Regions from separate parts of the Cupriavidus sp. KB_39 genome, predicted to be linked through region 2. Evidence: riboswitches for the same ligand, from Rfam matches in the RefSeq annotation. Region 2 holds a riboswitch; the other holds the start of a gene.
What was found. A riboswitch is a leader RNA that binds a small molecule or an ion and turns the genes downstream of it on or off. The one in region 2 is predicted to bind cobalamin.
Positions count from the first base shown of each region.

Region 1: it holds a riboswitch for cobalamin, as region 2 does, so the genes downstream of both, AB4Z27_RS24595 (TonB-dependent receptor plug domain-containing protein) here and AB4Z27_RS10955 (TonB-dependent receptor) in region 2, are expected to answer to the same signal.

Region 1 is NZ_JBFREV010000043.1:25,621-29,829, forward strand. Features, by position in the region: gene AB4Z27_RS24575 (EVE domain-containing protein) at 1-158, opposite strand, end outside; RNA gene ssrS (6S RNA) at 271-487, opposite strand; gene AB4Z27_RS24585 (cell division protein ZapA) at 812-1,150, opposite strand; gene AB4Z27_RS24590 (hypothetical protein) at 1,147-1,482, opposite strand; cobalamin riboswitch at 1,684-1,947, shown strand; gene AB4Z27_RS24595 (TonB-dependent receptor plug domain-containing protein) at 2,022-3,980, shown strand; gene AB4Z27_RS24600 (FecCD family ABC transporter permease) at 4,017-4,209, shown strand, end outside.
Region 2 is NZ_JBFREV010000011.1:19,072-23,280, reverse strand. Features, by position in the region: gene AB4Z27_RS10960 (PepSY domain-containing protein) at 1-445, opposite strand, end outside; gene AB4Z27_RS10955 (TonB-dependent receptor) at 456-2,483, opposite strand; cobalamin riboswitch at 2,700-2,950, opposite strand; gene msuE (FMN reductase) at 3,175-3,756, shown strand; gene AB4Z27_RS10945 (DUF1852 domain-containing protein) at 3,800-4,209, shown strand, end outside.

The sequences.
Region 1 (4,209 bases), on a different contig from region 2:
GGCTCGGGGCAGGAGGAGTGGTAGAACAGCACGCCATCGCCGATGCGCATCTGGTCGCGCATGAAGTTGCGCGCCTGGTAGTTGCGCACGCCCGTCCACGGCAGCGTGCCGCGCTTGGCAAGATCGTCGATGCTGGCTTCGTCCGGCTCGGACTTCATCAGCCAGTACTGGGGGGCGCGTTGGCCCGATTTGGCGGCGGGTGGCGTCACGATACCAGTATCCGTCGATCAAAGAAAAAAGGCGGTGGTTCTGAAAACCACCGCCTTCTGAGGGGTCCCCGCCTCGGCCGCTGGGTCGGCATCCTGAACCCAAGTGAGGTTCAGAGTGGCTGCGGAAGTCGCATTTTGGGTACATCACCCACTCAGGGAGTCCAGGCAGAACCAAGACTATGAATGCGGTGACGCGCTCGCCCACACGACATAATCCCGCACCATGCAATGCATATCGGTTCAAGGAGTTATGACCCTCACGAACCAGGCAGGGAAACTGTCAAACGTCTGACTTTATATTCACCTTACGCTGCGAGCAGCTGGGGTGATGTCAGACGTTTGCCGTTTCGAAACAGGATGGGATGAAAACGGCGGTCGGGCGCGATAACCTGACCTGTATGCTGCACCGGTAAGGCGTTTGTGCAGTCTGGCTACACTATACACCGCGTCGTCAGGCATACCAAGTTCGGCATGTYGCAYCGTTACATTTTCAACACCGGACATCGGCCAAATCCGACATTGCGCCATCGGCTTCACATGCCTGTCATGTGCGGCCGATGCGGTGTGATTTCAAGTCCGGCCAGATCCGTCCGATGTCGATGTCAGCCCGGCGCGCGCGGGTCGGTGCCCACGTGCGCGTACTGCCGCAGTGCCTCGTCGGCGCGCTCGTTCAGCTCGCGGATGCGGGCGCGCACGGCGTCCACGGGAATCTGCCCGTCCTCCTCCTGCTTGCGGCGCATGGCCAGCAGGTCCGAGGCGATGCTGATGGCCGCCATCACGGCCACGCGCTCCACGCCCTTGGCGGAGACGTTGCCCTTGAGCTTGTTCATCTGGTTGTCCACCAGCGCCACCGCCTCCAGCAGCGCGGCTTCGTTGTCTGGCGCGATGGCGAAGCGGTAGGGCTGCCCCGCGATGTTCACTTCGACTTGCTTATTGCTCATGCGTGTTCTCCGGGGGCGGGGTGCGCGCCGCTGGCATCGGGGTCCGAGCCGGTGGCCGGGGCGCCTTCGCCCAGCAGGTCGAGCTGGCGCGCATCGCTGGCCGTGGGCAGCTTGTCCAGAATCGACTGGATGCGCAGCTGGGCTTCCTCGATCTTGATATTGAGCAGTTCGCGGTCGGCCGCCATGGATTCGCGGTCCGTGCGCAACTGGCTCGCCTCGGCCCGCAGGCGGTCGATCTCCGCGCGCAGCCGCTGGTTTTCCGCCGCCAGGGTGTCTGCGTGATGCAGCACGCGCCCGATCTTGGCGGCCAGTTGTTCGAGTTCGTTGAGCATAGTGCCTGTCTGTCCGATGGAATGTGGGTCAGGTTTCGGGATTCTAGCCGATGCCGGATCGGCCACGTCGTCAACGAGACGTTTCTGACTGCAGCGTCGCCAGGAAGTTGCATCGATCGTCACGCAACGTGCGGGTAACCGGCCCCGGAGTGGACGGTTCCGCACCACGTCCGCCAGATTGACGGCCCCGGTGAAACTGCCTACACTCGCGCACGTTCCAGGTGCTCGCGACCCTGCCCACAGGGCCGCAGTTCAACGGGAAACAGGGAGTCCGGGGCGCGCCGCGCGCTGGGCCAACCTGTGCTGCCCCCGCAACGGTAAGCGACCGCGCRCGCGCCATGCGCCGCGCAAGGGCCTGCCAGCATGCCACTGATCCACCCCGCCATTTGACGGGGATCCAGCGATCGGGAAGGCGGCCGGCCTGATGTCGTCAGCCCGGATACCGGCCTGAACGCGGGCGCACCGCTCCACAGCGGCGCGCCACTTCGCCACAAGGCCCGCGGGGACGGGCCCGGCCGTACTTCCATCCATCCAGCAACATGCGTTCCTCGCTCCACAGGCAGACCGCCGCGACCCAGCCGCCGGTCCGCCCGCGCGTGCCCGCCATCCTGGCGGCCATCGCCGCCTTCGTGCCCGCCCTTGTACCCGCTTTCTACCCCGCCATGGTCCACGCGCAAGCCGCGCCGGATGCCAGCGGCGCCGCCCCCGGCCAGACGCTCGCGCCGGTGGTCGTCACCGCCTCGCGCACCGCGCAGGCCGTGACCGAGGCGCTGCCGCACACCACGGTGGTCACTCAGGAAGACATCGTCAACACCCARGCGCCGGACCTGCGCTCGCTGCTGCGCGGCCAGGCGGGCGTGGAGTTCGCCACCACGGGCGGCATGGGCGCCAACACCACGCTGTTCATGCGCGGCGCCAATTCCAACCAGGTGCTGATCCTGGTGGATGGCGTGCGCATCGCCGGTGCCAGCGGCGGCACCGCGCAGCTCAGCAATATCCTGCCGGACCAGATCGACCATATCGAGGTGGTGCGCGGCAACGTCTCGGCGCTGTACGGCTCCGACGCCATCGGCGGCGTGGTGCAGATCTTCACCAAGAGCGGCGCCGGCCAGGCCCCGGCGGCYAACGCTTCGGTGGAGTACGGCAGCAACAATACGCGCCAGGGCACCGTCGGCTATGGCGGGCAGGTGGGCGATACCTCGTTCAACGTYACCGGCTCGATGTTCAAGACCGACGGCTATTCGTCGATCGACGCCGCGAAATGGAATCGCGACAACCCCACGCGCGCCCGGCAGGGCATCGGCCCGAACCCGGCCGACAACCCGTACGAGAACAAGAGCGTCTCCGGCCAGGTGAAGCACAAGTTCAGCCAGGACTGGGACGCCGGCGTGGCCGCGTACTACTCCAACAGCCAGTTGTCGTACGACAGCACCAGCGGCAAGCCGACCGACGACCTGCGTATGGATAGCGAGCTGTACACGCTGTCCGCSTTCGTCAACGGCAAGYTGCTGCCCGACTGGCGCACCCATTTCAAGGTYGCCCAGAGCGAGGACCGCGCCGAAACCACCAAGAACGGCCTGTTCGACAGCCTGTTCAGCACGCGCTCGCGCCAGTTCAACTGGCAGAACGAGTACGCGCTGACGCCTGACCACACGCTGCTGTTCGGGACCGACTACCTCCAGCAGGAACTGTCGTCCAGCGCCTACAACGCGCCCATCCGCAATGTGTTCTCGGTYTACGGCGGCTACGAAGGCAAGATCGGCCGCCACCAGCTGCAGCTGAACGCGCGCAACGACCATTATTCGGACTTCGGCAACCAGGGCAGCTTCTTCGCCGGCTATGGCTTCCACCTGACCCAGGCGGTCAAGCTGATCGCCAACGTCAGCAACGCCTTCCGCGCGCCGACCTTCAACGAACTCTATTACCCGAACTTCGGCCAGCCGAACCTCCAGCCCGAGCGTGCGAAGTCGGCCGAGCTGGGCGTGCAGGTGGAGACTGCCGCCACCGGGTTGCTGCGCGTGACCGCGTTCGAGACCCGCTACAACGACCTGATCGTCTCCACGCAGCAGGCCAACGGGCTGTTCCTGGCGCAGAACGTCAACAAGGCCAAGGTGCAGGGGGTGGAGGCGTCCTGGCGCGCCAACCTGCTCGGCACCGATGTCGGCGCCAGCGTGACCTTCCAGAATCCGGTCGATGAGACCAACGGCACCCAGTTGCTGCGCCGCGCGCGCCGCCATGCGTCGTTCGATGTGGGCCGGAATTTCGGCGATTTCCGATTCGGGGGCGAGTGGCTGGTGTCGTCGTCGCGGATGGACAACGGCTCGCGCCGGCTGGGCGGATACGGTATCTTGAACCTCACCGCCCGCTACAACATCGACAAGCAATGGTACGTCGCCGCCCGCGTGGAAAACCTGTTCGACAAGAACTACCAGCTCGCCTATCCGTACGCCACGCAGGGCCGGGCGGGGTTCGTCACGCTGGGATGGCGCCAGAAATGAGGCCCGGCAAGGCGCCGCGCCCGGGCGGGGTCCGCCATGGCTGAGGCGCGCCGCGCGCTRGCCGTCTGGCTGGTCCTCGCCCTGGCGGGGCTGGCCGTGTTCGGCCTGTCGCTCGCGCTGGGCAGCGTATCGCTCGATGCCTCGCAGCTCTGGCAGGCCCTGACCGCCACCGATGCCGGCATGGCCGGSGCGATTGTCAGGGAATTGCGACTCCCCCGYGCCGTCGCCG
Region 2 (4,209 bases):
CGTTGAGGCCATTCGGCACGGTCCACTGGTCTCGTTCGGCGGTCTCGATCCAGCGCGCAGGCTTGCCGGTGAACTGCTGGGCAGTGGCCTGCGCCGTGGCWGCATCGACGCGCTCGATGACGCGSCCATCGGTGGCCGCCACGGTATGGGGCTGACCCTTGCCATCAACCATGCGATAGACGGGCAGGCTGCCCGCCATCTCAAGCCGCAGGCTGCGTGGAAAGCTGGACAGCCCCGCCGCCGCCATCGCCGCATCGGGCGTCGTGGCCACGGCACGCACATCGAGCGGCGGCAGGCTGGCCAGCCGCTCGGCATCGGTCAGCGCGGGAAAGCCGACGTACATCATCACCAGCCCCGAGCCGAACCACATCGCGATCAACAGGCAGCCGGCGATGCCCATCCAGCGATGGATCAGGTACAGCCAGCGCCGGATCTTGCGCCACATCGCCCGGGCCTCAGAAGTAGAAGTTGGCCGACAACTCCGCCGAACGCGGACGCCCCAGCAGCCATTGCTGGCCCCCGTTCGAGACCGATTCGGCGTAGTCCTTGTTGAACAGGTTGTAGACGCGCAGCGTCAGCGCCGCCTGCTTCGAGACACGCCACGACAGCGCCGTATCCACCGTCGTATAGCTCGGCACGCGCACGCGGTTGGCCGTGTCCGCGTAACGTCCGCCGACATAGCGCAGGCCCGCGCCGAACGTCCATTGCGGGATGAAGTTCCACGTCAGCCACGCGTTGGCGGCCTGTTGCGGCACGCTCGTCGGCACGTTGCCGGCGCGGGAGACCAGCACCCCGCCGACCGACTCGTTGAAGTCGTCATAGCGCGCGCGCAGCACGGTGCCGTTGACGTCGAGGCGCAGACCGCGCAGCACTTCCACGCTCGCCGAGGCTTCCAGCCCGCGCGACGACTGCTCGCCCACCTGCTGGGTGATGGTCGGATTGACCGGATCGCGCGAAAGCAGGTCGTTCTTGCGGATCTCGTACGCCGCGAAGGTCCATTCGCCGCGATTGCCCCAGAACGCCTGCTTCATGCCCACTTCCACCTGCATGCCGGTGGCGAGGTTGAAGTTGCGCTGCGCGTCGGACGTGGTGATCAGCGCGCCGAGCGGATCGGTCGCGGTGGCGTACTGGGCGTAGACGGCCAGGCTCGGGGTGAACTGGTAGACGGTGCCCACGCGCCACGTGGTGTTGGCGAAGGTCTTGTCCCAGGCCGAGCCGGCCACGAGGTCGGTGCGCGTCAGGTCGGCATGGTCGAAGCGCACCCCGCCGATGACCGACCACTGCGGCGTGAGGGCGATACGGTGCTCACCGAACAGCGCGTACTGCGTGGTGTTGCTGCGGAAGCGCGGCGAGGTAACGACGCCCGGCGGGCTGAAGAACAGGCCCGGATCGAAATCACGCGCCGGTACGGTGGAGGTGCCGTCATAGGGCGAGTTGTTCGAGTGGGTGAAGTTGACCTTGTTGACGTCGAAGCCCACCGTCGTGGTGTTATCGAGCCCGAACAGCTTGCTGCGCACCGTCATGTCGGCGCGGTTGCCCACCTGCTCCTGGTCGTGCAGGATTTCCAGATAGTCCCCGCGGCGCACCTGCGAGGTGGCCGGCAGATAGGTAAAGGTCTCACTGTCGCGCCAGTGACGGTGGCTGGTCAGGTAGTAGAACTGGTTGCGCACGGTGACGCGGTCGTTCGGCGTCCATTCGGCGCTCAGGCGCGTCCAGCGGTCGCGATAGCTGATCTCGGCATCGCCAACGTTGTAGTTCTTCTTGCGCAGCGAGCGGTCCAGGCTGCCGTTGACCAGCGGCGTGCCGAGGTATTGCTGCGGATGCTGGGTGCCGTCGTCATAGGACAGCGTCAGGTTGAATTCCGGATTCACGTCCAGCCGCACGGACGCCGACACCATCAGGTTGTTGGCATCGCCCCGATCCACCCAGCCAGCCGTCCGGTTGTAGGCCGTGGKGAAACGGTACGACAGGTTGTCGTTGACCTTGCCACCACTGTCGAAGGCCACGCGCGCGGTCTTCTCGGTGCCGCCCGTGATCTGGAGTTCGTTCTCGATCGGGCCTCGGATCGGCTTCTTCTGCACCACATTGACCACGCCGCCGATCGCCCCTTCGCCATACATGACCGATGCGGGGCCGCGCAGGACCTCGATGCGGTCTACCGACCACGTATCGAACGGAAAGGTCACCGTACCGGAGGCCACGTACATGCGCGTGCCGTCCAGCAGCTGCATGACCGAGCCCTGCCCGGCGAAGCCGCGCGCGGTCAGCGAGGTGCCGCCGTTGCCCGGCGACGGATTGCCGGTGATGCCGGTTGCCCGGGTCACGGCCTCGCGCACGCTCTGGTCGCCCCGCGCGCGGATGGTCTCGCCGCTGATGACTTCGACGCTGGCCGGCGTCTCGAGCGGCGTCAGGCCCATGCGGCTGCCCGTGTATTCGGGTTTCGAGAGCGCCAGGCCGGGATAGACGGCCTCACTGACGACCACGGGCGGCAGTGACGTGTCCTTCTGTTCGGAGGTTTCCTGTGCGAAAGCACAGGGAAGATTAAGGCCGGCCACGGCACCAAGTGATGCGGCCAGCACGCGCGGTCGACGCCCACGCGCAGGGCGTGACGAAATCTGGGCCGAGCGCGGGCGGCCAGCGGAATGCGCGAACAAGTTGTATGTCATCGTGAAGCCGGACGACCCCGTCCGTGCGAAAGATTTCGATGATGACAACAGGCCGGTATCCGGGCTGACAGGCGGGGAGCGTGCGCTCCCGGGAATCCGTCGCCTTCCCACGCGATGACAACGATGACAATCGCGCAGTGGCCGCCGATCCGATGGATCGACATGACAGTTCCCGAACCTGCTTACCGTTGCGGGGGCAGCACAGGCTTGGTCGCGGCTCGGCGACGTACCTGTTTCCCGTTTAACCCACGKGCATCGCGGGCACCTGCAATCACGGGCGGCACAGGGGACGTGCCGCGGTGCGCATTCTACCCGTAACGGACGGTTACAAAGCGCACATGCTGATCTGGGGAGCACGYAGGCGTGAGAGCGGGATGACCCGGCGGGTGCGCCCGATAACTCACATGACTACTGCTCATGMATTGTTGAAATAAAGCCATTTTACTTCATCGATGCACATCCATACGATTGGCATGTCGCGTGAGCCTCGCAACAGATGAAAGCAAAAATGACACGTCCACTCCGTCTAGTAGCGGTTTCCGGCGGGCTACAACGCCCCTCCAAGTCTGCAGCCCTGGCAGAGCACCTGCTAGACCTGATCGCAGACGAACTTCCGTGCGAACAGCGCTTGGTTGAACTGGGTCAGCTCGCACCGCGGCTTGCCGGRGCGGTCTGGCGCACCCACTTGCCCGACACGGTGGAGCGGGAACTTGCGGCGGTTGAGCAAGCTGACGTCCTGGTGGTGGCAACACCGGTGTTCCGCGGCTCCTACACCGGACTGTTCAAGCACTTCTTCGACTTCATTCATCAGGACGCCTTGATCGACAAGCCTGTGTTGTTGGCTGCCACCGGTGGCAGCGAGCGCCATGCCCTGGTGATCGACCACCAGTTGCGGCCGCTGTTCAGCTTCTTCCAGGCGCGCACATTGCCGCTGGGTGTCTACGCGACCGACAAGGATTTCGTCGACTACCGCCTGCAGAACCAGGCCCTCATCGAGCGGGCCAGGCTGGCGATCCAACGGGCACTGCCGTTGGTCGAACTGACGCGCCACGCAAGGCCCGCTCTGGCCGAGGAAGTGGTTGTGGCCTGAAACAAGAATCGACTTCTCTCAAAAATTAGGTCACTGGATCGCAATGAACAAAGAACTTGCCTTTAGCCTCAAGAGCATTCTTTTCGATGAAAACTATCAGCCATCGGACAGTACGCGCGTAACCACCAATTTTGCCAACCTGGCCCGGGGAAAGAGTAGGCAACAGAATCTGCGCAACACGTTGAGGATGATTGACAATCGCTTCAATGACCTGGCGCATTGGGACAATCCGACCGGAGATCGCTACGCTGTCGAGCTCGAGATCATCTCCGTGGAGATGAGTGTCGACGCCAAGCGCGGCAACGATGCATTTCCGTTGATCGAGATACTGAAAACCTGCATTCTCGACAAGAAAACGCACAAACGCATCGACGGCATCGTGGGGAATAACTTCTCCTCCTACGTACGCGATTACGACTTCAGCGTCTTGCTTCCAAGGTACAACGTTGATCG